Regions from separate parts of the Pseudomonas sp. AC255 genome, predicted to be linked through region 1. Evidence: predicted binding sites of a transcription regulator. Region 1 holds the regulator's gene; the other holds the start of a gene.

What was found. Region 1 encodes sigma-54, which starts transcription at its own class of promoters, with help from an activator protein. Its sites were predicted from a motif close to ANTGGCATNNANNTTGCTNT; they were not measured.
Positions count from the first base shown of each region.
Region 2: glnK (P-II family nitrogen regulator) is a predicted target of sigma-54. The motif match lies at 4,116-4,135, and genes of this name have one in related genera.

Region 1 is NZ_OZ409841.1:4,313,670-4,319,386, forward strand. Features, by position in the region: gene lptC (LPS export ABC transporter periplasmic protein LptC) at 1-522, shown strand, start outside; gene lptA (lipopolysaccharide transport periplasmic protein LptA) at 509-1,054, shown strand; gene lptB (LPS export ABC transporter ATP-binding protein) at 1,054-1,779, shown strand; gene ACZZ0K_RS19635 (RNA polymerase factor sigma-54) at 1,946-3,436, shown strand; gene hpf (ribosome hibernation-promoting factor, HPF/YfiA family) at 3,510-3,818, shown strand; partial or broken gene ptsN (PTS IIA-like nitrogen regulatory protein PtsN) at 3,830-4,293, shown strand; gene rapZ (RNase adapter RapZ) at 4,296-5,153, shown strand; gene ACZZ0K_RS19655 (HPr family phosphocarrier protein) at 5,169-5,444, shown strand; gene ACZZ0K_RS19660 (ZIP family metal transporter) at 5,479-5,717, opposite strand, start outside.
Region 2 is NZ_OZ409841.1:5,549,257-5,554,973, reverse strand. Features, by position in the region: gene xerC (tyrosine recombinase XerC) at 1-251, shown strand, start outside; gene ACZZ0K_RS24985 (HAD family hydrolase) at 248-958, shown strand; gene sutA (transcriptional regulator SutA) at 1,151-1,477, opposite strand; gene ACZZ0K_RS24975 (secondary thiamine-phosphate synthase enzyme YjbQ) at 1,579-2,004, opposite strand; gene ACZZ0K_RS24970 (ammonium transporter) at 2,219-3,556, opposite strand; gene glnK (P-II family nitrogen regulator) at 3,594-3,932, opposite strand; gene ACZZ0K_RS24960 (accessory factor UbiK family protein) at 4,327-4,587, shown strand; gene ACZZ0K_RS24955 (HigA family addiction module antitoxin) at 4,799-5,011, opposite strand; gene ACZZ0K_RS24950 (hypothetical protein) at 5,320-5,717, shown strand, end outside.

The sequences.
Region 1 (5,717 bases):
ATTTTCGCTGCGGTGGGCTACTGGAACATCAGCCCTGAGCGCTTCCTCGACAAGCCGCCGGTCTCGGCCGCCGAGAATCCGATCGACTGGTACGCGACCAACACGCACACCATTCAATACCTGCCCGACGGCAACGTGCAGTACGAGATGACCTCCGACAAGGCCGAGCACGTCAAGGCCACCGATGTCACTCTGGTAACCAAGCCTGATTTGAACATGTACCGCGGCACCGACTTCCCGTGGCACGTGACCAGCGAGCGCGGCGAAGTGAATTCGGGCGGCACCGAAGTTGAATTGATCGATTCGGTACGCGTACAGCGCACCGATGAGAAACAGCGCGGCACCCTGATCACCAGCACCCGCATGACCGTGTTCCCGCAGCAAGAATATGCGCAGACCGCGCAACCCGTTAGAATCGAGGGCGCTGGCGGCGTATCGACTGGCGTCGGAATGAAAGCGTACCTGAAGGACAGCAGGATACACCTGCAATCGAACGTAAGAGGACAGTATGAGGCTCGTTAAAACCCTCCCTATTTTGCTCAGTCTGGGCGCAGCACTGGGAAGCGCGAGCGCCTGGTCCCTGCCGAACGATCAGCAGCAGCCTATCCGCATTCAGGCCGACGACGCCCAACTGGACGACAAGAATGGCATCGCCACCTATAAAGGTGACGTGATCATTACCCAAGGCTCGATGATCGTTAAAGGCAACACCGTGACCATGACGCGCGCGCCCAATGGCGACATCGACGTGGTGACCTCGGTAGGCAACCTGGCTTACTTCGAGCAGTTGCAGACCCAGGGCGACGCCAACCCGGTCAAGGGCTACGGCGTGACGATTCAATACCACGCCCAGCAGAACCGGGTGGTGCTGATCGACAAGGCCAAGGTTATCGACAAGGATAACAACGTCACCCAGGGCGAAAAAATCGTCTACGACACCGTGAAGAAGCTGGCCAGCGCCGGTCGCGCCACGGGCAGCAAGGTCACCGAATCGCGTCCGCGCATCGACATGGTGATCCAGCCGAAGAAGAAAACCGAAGAGAAATCCCAGTAATGGCAACTCTGAAAGCTCAGCACCTGGCCAAGGCCTATAAAAGCCGCCAGGTCGTGCGTGACGTCAGCCTGTCGATCGACAGCGGGCAGATCGTCGGCTTGCTCGGTCCGAACGGCGCCGGCAAGACTACGTGCTTCTACATGATCGTTGGCCTGGTGCAGGCAGATCAGGGCCGTGTGCTGATCGATGATCTGGACGTCAGCCACCAGCCGATGCACGGCCGCGCCAAGGCCGGTATCGGCTATCTGCCGCAAGAAGCGTCGATCTTCCGTAAACTGTCGGTCGCCGACAACATCATGGCGATCCTCGAGACCCGCCCGGAGCTGGACAAGGCCGGTCGTCGCAAGGAGCTGGAAAGCCTGCTGCAGGAATTCCACATCAGCCACATCCGCGACAACCTCGGCATGAGCCTGTCCGGCGGTGAGCGTCGCCGGGTGGAAATCGCTCGCGCCCTGGCCACTGCACCCAAGTTCATCCTGCTCGACGAACCGTTCGCCGGTGTCGACCCGATCTCGGTCGGCGACATCAAGCAGATCATCCATCACCTCAAGGCCAAGGGCATCGGCGTGCTGATCACCGACCACAACGTGCGTGAGACGCTGGATATCTGCGAAACCGCTTACATCGTCAACGACGGTCAACTGATCGCTGAAGGCGATGCCGAGACCATCCTGGCCAACGATCTGGTCAAGGAAGTTTATCTGGGTCACGAGTTCCGCCTGTAAGCGCGACAGCGCTGTATCGATTCAAGGCGCATTTATCCGCTTTAATTGTTACAGCGCTCTAGGCAAACACTTCAGTTTCAGGCATATAATTTGCTTAAGTTTGGCGCTTCGGCGCCCTGTAGTGGATGGCGCAAAGCGCCGGCGAATAAGGTGTTAAGCCCCTGCCATGAAACCATCGCTAGTCTTGAGAATGGGCCAGCAGCTGACGATGACACCGCAGCTGCAACAGGCCATCCGCCTGCTCCAATTGTCGACCCTGGACCTGCAACAGGAGATCCAGGAGGCTCTGGAATCCAATCCGATGCTCGAGCGCCAGGAAGAAGGCGACGACTTCGACAACGCCGATCCGCTGGCCGACAACGCCGAACAGAAGCCCGCCGAGATCCAGGAACCCTCCTACCAGGAAACCGCCCCGACGGTGGATAACCTCGAGGATGGCGATTGGAACGAGCGCATCCCCAACGAACTGCCAGTGGATACCGCCTGGGAAGACGTCTACCAGACCAGCGCCAGCAGCCTGCCGAGCAGCGATGACGATGAGTGGGATTTCACCACCCGCACGTCCGCCGGAGAGAGCCTGCAAAGCCATCTGCTCTGGCAACTGAACCTGGCACCGATGTCCGACACCGATCGCCTGATCGCCGTGACTCTGATCGACTGCATCAACAATCAGGGCTATCTGGACGAAACACTCGAAGAGATTCTTGAAGCGTTCGACCCGGAACTAGACATCGAGCTCGACGAAATCGAAGCCGTCCTGCATCGCATCCAGCAATTCGAGCCCGCCGGTATCGGCGCCCGCAACCTCAGCGAATGCCTGCTGCTGCAACTGCGCCAGCTGCCCGCGAAGACGCCGTGGCTGACCGAGGCCAAGCGTCTGGTCGCCGATTACATCGACCTGCTCGGCAGCCGCGATTACAGCCAGTTGATGCGGCGCATGAAGCTCAAGGAAGACGAGCTGCGCCAGGTCATCGAACTGGTGCAAAGCCTCAATCCGCGTCCCGGTTCACAGATCGAGTCGACCGAAGCCGAATACGTCATTCCCGACGTGATCGTGCGCAAGGACAACGAGCGCTGGCTGGTCGAGCTGAACCAGGAATCGGTGCCTCGCCTGCGCGTCAACGCCCAGTACGCCGGTTTTGTGAAGCGTGCCGACACCAGCGCCGACAACACTTTCATGCGCAACCAGTTGCAGGAGGCCCGCTGGTTCATCAAGAGCCTGCAGAGCCGCAACGAAACCCTGATGAAAGTGGCCACGCAGATCGTCGAACATCAGCGCGGCTTCCTCGAGTACGGCGACGAAGCAATGAAGCCGTTGGTATTGCATGACATCGCCGAAGCGGTCGGCATGCACGAATCGACGATTTCCCGGGTGACCACACAAAAATTCATGCATACCCCGCGCGGTATTTATGAGCTGAAATACTTTTTCTCCAGCCACGTCAGCACCTCCGAAGGCGGCGAATGCTCGTCCACGGCGATCCGCGCGATCATCAAGAAACTGGTCGCTGCGGAAAATCAGAAAAAGCCGTTGAGTGACAGCAAGATCGCTGGTTTACTGGAGGCACAAGGCATTCAGGTGGCTCGCCGCACCGTCGCCAAGTACCGCGAATCCCTCGGAATCGCGCCTTCGAGCGAACGCAAGCGGTTGATGTAAGCCACGTTACAGCGTTCCAGTGGCAGGCTTTTCGGCCTGCCGCTTTATGCACTGGCAACGAAGGAGAAGCTGTATGCAAGTCAACATCAGTGGACACCAACTGGAAGTGACCCAACCTCTGCGTTCCTACATCGAGGAAAAACTCCAGCGACTGGAGCGACATTTCGACAAGATCACCAACGTGCAGGTCACGATGTGCGTCGAAAAGCTGAAACAGAAGATCGAAGCCACCTTGCATATTCCCGGCAGTGAAGTGGTCGCAAACGCAGAAGATACCGACATGTACGCTGCGATCGACTCACTTACCGACAAGCTGGATCGCCAACTCAAAAAGCATAAGGAAAAGACCCAGAGCCTCCTCCAGGGCGCGACCGGTCGTTAACACCCCTATCCATGATCCGACTTGAAACCATCCTGACCCCCGGCCGTTCCCAAGTGAACGCGCCGGGCGGCAGCAAGAAAAAGCCCTCGAACAGATTGCCAACCTGATCCACCGCGAAGTGCCGGATCTGGCGATGCAGGATGTCTTCGAGGCGCTGATCGCCCGTGAAAAACTCGGCTCCACCGGTTTTGGCAACGGCATCGCCATTCCCCACTGCCGCCTCAAGGGCTGCGCGGGGCCAGTGAGCGCCCTGCTGCACCTCGAAGCCCCGATCGATTTCGACGCCATCGACGGCGCTCCGGTGGACCTGTTGTTCGTATTGCTGGTCCCGGAAGCCGCAACCGACGCGCATCTGGAGTTGTTGCGCCAGATCGCCAGCATGCTCGACCGCAAGGAAGTGCGCGACAAGCTACGCAGCGCTCCGAGCAATGAAGCCTTGTACCAGGTCGTACTGGACGAGCAGAACGGGCACTAATCATGCGTTTGATCATTGTCAGTGGCCGTTCGGGCTCGGGTAAAAGTACCGCCCTGAATGTCCTTGAGGACAACGGCTACTACTGCATCGACAATCTGCCGGCCGGTTTGCTGCCGGAACTGGCCGAGCGGGCGCTGATTCACACGGAACTGGCGCAGCCGCTGGTCGCCGTGTCGATCGATGCGCGCAACCTGCCCAGCCATCTGTCACGTTTCCCTGAGTTGCTCGAAGACGTGCGTGCCAAGCATATCAAGTGCGATGTGCTGTACCTGGACGCCGATGAAGAAACCCTGCTCAAGCGTTTTTCCGAGACCCGTCGTCGTCACCCGCTGAGCAACGCCAATCGCTCACTGGCCGAGGCGATTCACGACGAAACCGCCCTGCTCGGTCCGATCGCCGATCTGGCCGACCTGAAGATCAACACCACCAGTCTGAATCTGTATCAACTGCGCGACACCATCAAGTTGCGCCTGTTGAATCAACCGGAGCCCGGTACGGCGTTTCTGGTCGAGTCGTTCGGCTTCAAGCGCGGCATGCCGGTCGACGCCGACCTGGTGTTCGACGTGCGCTGCCTGCCCAATCCGTACTGGAAACCGGAGCTGCGCGCTCAGTCGGGCCTTGATGCACCGGTGGCCGAGTACCTGGCGCAGCAGCCGGATGTCGAAGAAATGTATCAGGACATCTACGCCTACCTGAACAAGTGGCTGCCACGCTTCGCCGCCAGCAACCGCGCCTACGTCACCATTGCCATTGGCTGCACCGGCGGGCATCACCGCTCCGTCTACCTGACCGAACGACTGGGTCAGGCCCTGCAGAAAACCCTGAAGAACGTCCAGGTTCGCCACCGCGACCTCACCTAAAGGATTTACACCGCGATGCCTGCTCGTGAAATCGAAATCATCAATAAGCTGGGCCTGCATGCCCGGGCATCGGCCAAATTTGTCGGCGTGGCGGGTCAGTATCCAGACTGCACGATCCGAGTGGGACGCACACCTGAAACGACTGTCGACGGCAAGAGCATCATGGCAATGATGATGCTCGCGGCGGGTAAAGGCACCAAGATCCATTTGAGCACCGAAGGCGAACAGGCTCAGGAAGCCATGGACGCATTGGTCGATCTGATCGAAAGGTATTTCGACGAAGGTGAATAATCCTCGAGGCGGGGACACTGTTCCTCGCCTCCATTCACCCCAACGCCGTATCCATCACCATCATCAGACAAAACCCGATCAGAAGGCCCAGACTGGCCAGCTTGTCATGCCCATGACGGCGCGATTCCGGGATCACTTCGTGGGTCACCACCAGCAACATCGCCCCCGCCGCCAGTGCCAGCCCCAACGGCAACAGCACCTGAGCCAGACTCACGAGCCACGCACACAGCAGCGCAAATATCGGTTCGACCAGCCCCGACGCCGCGCCGATCA
Region 2 (5,717 bases), 1.2 Mb from region 1:
CGATTCAGGTGCGGGTCAAACTGGCTGGCGAGCGCGAACTGGGGCAGAACCTGCACCCGCACATGCTCCGGCACTCCTTCGCCAGCCATTTGCTCGAGTCCTCGCAGGATCTGCGCGCGGTGCAGGAATTGCTCGGCCACTCCGATATCAAAACCACACAGATCTATACCCACCTCGACTTCCAGCATCTGGCGGCGGTCTACGACAGCGCCCATCCCCGGGCAAAACGCATGAAAGGCGATGATTCATGAGCATTCAGTTGATCACCTTCGACCTCGACGACACCCTGTGGGACACCGCTCCGGTGATCGCCAGCGCCGAAACCGTGTTGCGCGAATGGCTGAGCGAGCATGCGTCGAACCTGGGCGCGGTGCCGGTGGAGCATTTATGGTCGATTCGCGAGCGTGTGCTGGCGGGCGAACCGGGACTCAAGCACCGCATCAGCGCGCTGCGTCGACGCGTGCTGTTCCATGCGCTGGAAGAAGCCGGATATGCCCACGGCGAGGCGTCGGATCTGGCTGACAAGGCTTTTGAAGTGTTCCTGCATGCGCGGCATCAGATCGAAGTGTTCCCGGAGGTCGAGCCGCTGCTGGAGCTGCTCGCCAATCATTACGCCCTCGGCGTGGTCACCAACGGCAATGCCGACGTGCGCCGGCTGGGGCTGGCGGATTACTTCAAGTTCGCCTTGTGCGCCGAAGACATCGGCATCGCCAAACCGGATGCACGGCTGTTTCATGAAGCGTTGCAGCGCGGTGGTGTAAGCCCCGCAGCGGCGGTGCATGTCGGCGATCATCCTGGCGATGACATCGCCGGGGCGCAGCAGGCGGGGTTGCGCGCGGTGTGGTTCAACCCGACAGGCAAGGTCTGGGAGGCGGAGCGCTTGCCGGATGCGGAAATTCGCAGCCTGACCGAATTGCCCGCCGTGCTCTCGCGCTGGAATGAGCAACACAGACCCTGAATTAACTTCATTCCCTGTGGGAGCTGGCTTGCCAGCGAAGAGGCCAGAACATTCAACATCAATGTTGTCTCACAGGCAGCTATCGCTGGCAAGCCAGCTCCCACAGGGTCTGCATTGCCTTCACAACCTTTATTTCAGGCATAAAAAAGCCCGCAGCGACGGCGGGCTTTTTCAGCAAGCGAGCGACGCGCCTCAGATAGGGCGGCTGCCGTACTTGTTATCCGGCTTCTTGGGCGGATCGGCGACCACGTTGGCCTCCACTTCCTGCACCTTGCCGCCGCGCGCAAGGAATTCTTCCATGGCCTTGGCCAGGGCGTCACGCTCCTTGTTCTTGGCTTCGATGCTCGGCAACTCGTCGACCGAGACCGCAGCCTTGGCTTTGCCTTTGGCAGCCGGGGCCGGCGTGTCGTCACCGCCATCGTCTTCGGTAACGTCTTCCGCTGCCGCTTCCAGGCCTTCCTCGGCCTCGTCTTCGTCGCCTACTTCGAGGTCGTCGTTTTCCAGATCATCGTCGCTCATGTTCTACCTCATGACTTGCCAAAAGCAGATTAGTTATAGACCAGCTTTGGCGGCTGTCGAAGCCGCCGTTGAAAAATCTTCTGCCGCTGCCCGGCAGCGGCTCATGCCTGTTCACCGTGCAAGGTGGCGAGGACTTTACGGGCACCGCCATGATCACGGTGCTCGCCCAGATAAATCCCTTGCCAGGTACCCAGTGCCAGCCGCCCTGCCGCAACCGGCAGACTGACCTGGCAACCGAGCACGCTGGCCTTGAAGTGCGCCGGGAGATCATCCGGGCCTTCGTCGTTGTGCTCGTAGCCGTCTGTTCCTTGTGGGATCAGACGATTGAAAAATCGTTCGAAGTCGCGACGAACTGCCGGATCGGCGTTCTCGTTGATGGTCAACGATGCCGACGTGTGCTGCAGCCACAAATGCAACAGACCGACCCGACAGGCCTTGAGTTCAGGCAAGCCTGCGAGCAACTCGTCCGTCACCAGATGAAAGCCCCGGGGCCTTGCCCGCAGGGTTATCAGAGTCTGTTGCCACATACAGTTCTCCGCTCGTTCGGGGCGCATTCTAGCGTGCTCTGAAAAAAAACAAAGGCCCTAATATTCCTGCAGCGATGTAAGCGATTGCCCGCAGAAAAAGCCTCGTCGTAAAGACGACCAAAGCCGTAAGAAAAATCCTTTCAGCCGCACCTTGAATGACAAATCCCGGACAAAAAAATGCCCGGCGAACCGGGCAATTTTTTATCGCGCGTACTTACAGGTTGTAGCCGCGTTCGTTGTGTTGTGCCAGATCGAGGCCGACCGACTCTTCTTCCTCGGTTACGCGCAGACCCATGACGGCGTCCAGCACCTTGAGGATGATGAAAGTCACGATCGCGGTGTAGATCACCGTGAAGCCGACGCCTTTGATCTGAATCCAGACCTGCGCGCCGATGTCAGTCACGGTGCCGAAGCCGCCCAGTGCCGGTGCGGCAAACACACCAGTGAGGATCGCGCCGAGGATACCGCCGATACCGTGCACGCCGAAGGCATCCAGGGAGTCGTCATAGCCGAGTTTGCGTTTCAGGGTGGTGGCGCAGAAGAAGCACACCACGCCTGCGGCCAGACCGATCACCAGTGCACCCATCGGGCCTACAGTGCCAGCGGCCGGAGTGATCGCGACCAGACCGGCGACCACGCCCGAAGCAATCCCCAGTGCGCTTGGCTTGCCGTGGGTGACCCACTCGGCAAACATCCAGCCCAGTGCCGCAGCGGCGGTGGCGATCTGAGTAACCAGCATGGCCATACCGGCAGTGCCGTTGGCGGCAGCAGCGGAACCAGCGTTGAAGCCGAACCAGCCAACCCACAGCATCGCCGCGCCCATCAGGGTGTAGCCGAGGTTATGCGGAGCCATCGGTGTGGTCGGGAAGCCTTTGCGCTTGCCCAGTACCAGGCACGCGACCAGGCCGGCGATACCGGCGTTGATGTGCACCACGGTGCCGCCAGCAAAGTCGAGCACGCCCCAGTCCCACATCAGGCCGCCGTTACCGGACCAGACCATGTGCGCGATCGGTGCATAAACCAGAGTGAACCAGATGCCCATGAAAATCAGCATCGCGGAGAACTTCATGCGCTCGGCGAACGCACCGACGATCAGCGCCGGGGTGATGATCGCGAAGGTCATCTGGAAGGTGATGAACACCGCTTCAGGGAACAGCGCCGCCGGGCCGGTGATACTCGAAGGCGTGACACCAGCGAGGAACGCCTTGCCCATGCCGCCGAAGAACGAATTGAAGTTGACGACGCCCTGTTCCATGCCGGTGGTGTCGAAGGCAATGCTGTAGCCATAAATGACCCACAGGATGCTGATCAGGCCGGTAATGGCGAAGCACTGCATCAGCACGGAAAGAATGTTTTTCGAGCGAACCATACCGCCGTAGAACAGCGCCAGGCCGGGGATGGTCATGAACAGCACGAGCGCTGTCGAGGTGAGCATCCAGGCGGTGTCGCCGGAATTGAGGACTGGCGCTGCCACTTCGTCTGCCGCCATGGCGATGCCGGGCATTACGATGGACAACAGGGCGCCTAGCCCTGCGAATTTACGCAGAGTCATATTGTTTTCTCCTGGGGCGTTGGGTTTGTGGCGGCGCTTAGATCGCGTCGGTATCGGTTTCGCCGGTACGGATGCGGATCGCCTGTTCCAGATTGACCACGAAGATCTTGCCGTCACCGATCTTGCCGGTGTTGGCCGCTTTGGTTATCGCCTCGATAACCCGATCCAGATCCTTGTCGTCGATGGCCACGTCGATTTTCACCTTGGGCAGAAAATCGACCACATATTCCGCGCCGCGATACAGCTCGGTGTGACCCTTCTGCCGGCCGAAGCCTTTGACTTCAGTGACGGTAATGCCCTGCACGCCGATTTCGGACAGCGACTCGCGCACGTCGTCCAACTTGAACGGCTTGATGATGGCAGTGACTAGCTTCATGAAACTCTCTCCCGAATTGGTGGACTTGCCCCAGGAAAACAAACCCGTCTCAAGTCTAAGCGCAGTGCCTGGCTTTGTAACGCATCGTTGACGCCAGCTAACCGCATCAGACGAAACTCCCCGCTTCGTCTGCCGCACTGCATTCGTCACAGCGACTGCATCAGTGCATGGGTCGAGGGTGACTAAGCAGAAACCTTGCCAGCTCGGCAAAAACCCTGCATTTCAATCTCTTGGCCCCTGTTGCACGCGCTCGGGCAGAAAAGCTTTTGCCGATACGCACAACAACGGTGCGCCACCGTCCGTCCCCCTGCGCGAAAAGCGTGCATCCGTGCAACGGGATTGACTATAGACACTGCGTGATACACTGCCGGCCATTGTTTCCAGGACATTTCCCATGCTCGCGCCCAAAGACTTCCTCGACGCCCTGAGCGGCACCGCCTCCCGCCTCTTCAACGGCGACACCCCGCTGCCGAAAGCCGAAATCGAAAGCCAGTTCAAAATGCTGCTGCAAAGTGCCTTCAGCAAACTTGATCTGGTCAGTCGGGAAGAGTTCGATAGTCAGATGGTAGTGCTGGCGCGTACTCGCGCCCGCCTCGAAAGCCTCGAAGCCAAGGTTGCCGAGATGGAAGCGAAGCTGACACCGCCCGCTGAATAATTCGCGTCCCCTGTAGGAGCTGCCGAAGGCTGCGATCTTTTGATCTTCAGCCCTTGAACCATCCCCGCAACGTCCTACAACCTTAATGACCGCCGTCCGATTGCGCCAAAAAGCCCAGGTTTCTAAGCTCATCTGATGCTGAATGTTCAGCAGAGGGTTGGGCGACCCGGGCAGGGCCATGGTGGAAAGGGCTTCGCGGATGCTGCAATCGCTATGAGCCCGCATGCCGGAGCTGGGCTCTGCGCAAATCGTAAGTCGATTGGAGATTCATCCAGAACTCAGGCGTAGTGTTGAGCTGAATGGCGAGGCTGATTGCCAGATCGGCGCAGATCCTGAGCTGGCATTTCACAAGCTTTTCGATCTCACTTTCGGGCCAGTTGGTGGGCATGGCCAGTTCCATGACGGCCATGCCCAACGGCTCCATGAATTACTTATTCAGAACCTCGCCCGGATGAATCGGGCGCATACCATTGCGGTCCATTTTTCGCCTCCAGAGGCTGCGTTGAGTGGCCAAAGTGGAACATCCGACTCCCGGTACAAGACCTTCACACCCCTTTCGCCAGCGTCCTACAAATATTAGGGCATGGCCCTACAAACATCAGCGTCTGCGCCTGATTCCGTGAGCTCTTCGCTGTGATTAGGCTGGTGGCTTTCGCCTGCGCTGGTCGATCCTATTCGTCGAGTTCCAGGCGATACACATTGATCGCCAGACACTCTGGTTCTGGATCCCTCTTGTCTGATTTGCTCAAGCTCAAAGAAAACACGCTGGTTCAGCATCCAGATGGTGGTTACATCTTTGGCACGATCCCCGATATGCCAAAATTCGGCTTGCCAGGCGGGAAGATTTATCTGCGGGTAGGTATTCACCGTCGAGCGAATAGTGGTTTTGGCGTAGTGCACATTTGGGAAGCCCATAGTGCCGATTTGCTCAAGCATGGTTGCCAGACTGCCGATGGGGTAGCAGCGATTGTTGCGAAAATGATCGTCCCGGGGGCGCAAATCTATTGTGAGTTCAAAGAACAACGATGTGGAAACAGGGTCGCGGTACTGAGGACATCTATGGGAACACTGATTCTTGAACCGCGACACGAGCGCGCCACAGGATTTGGTTACTTCGTGGTGACTTGGTA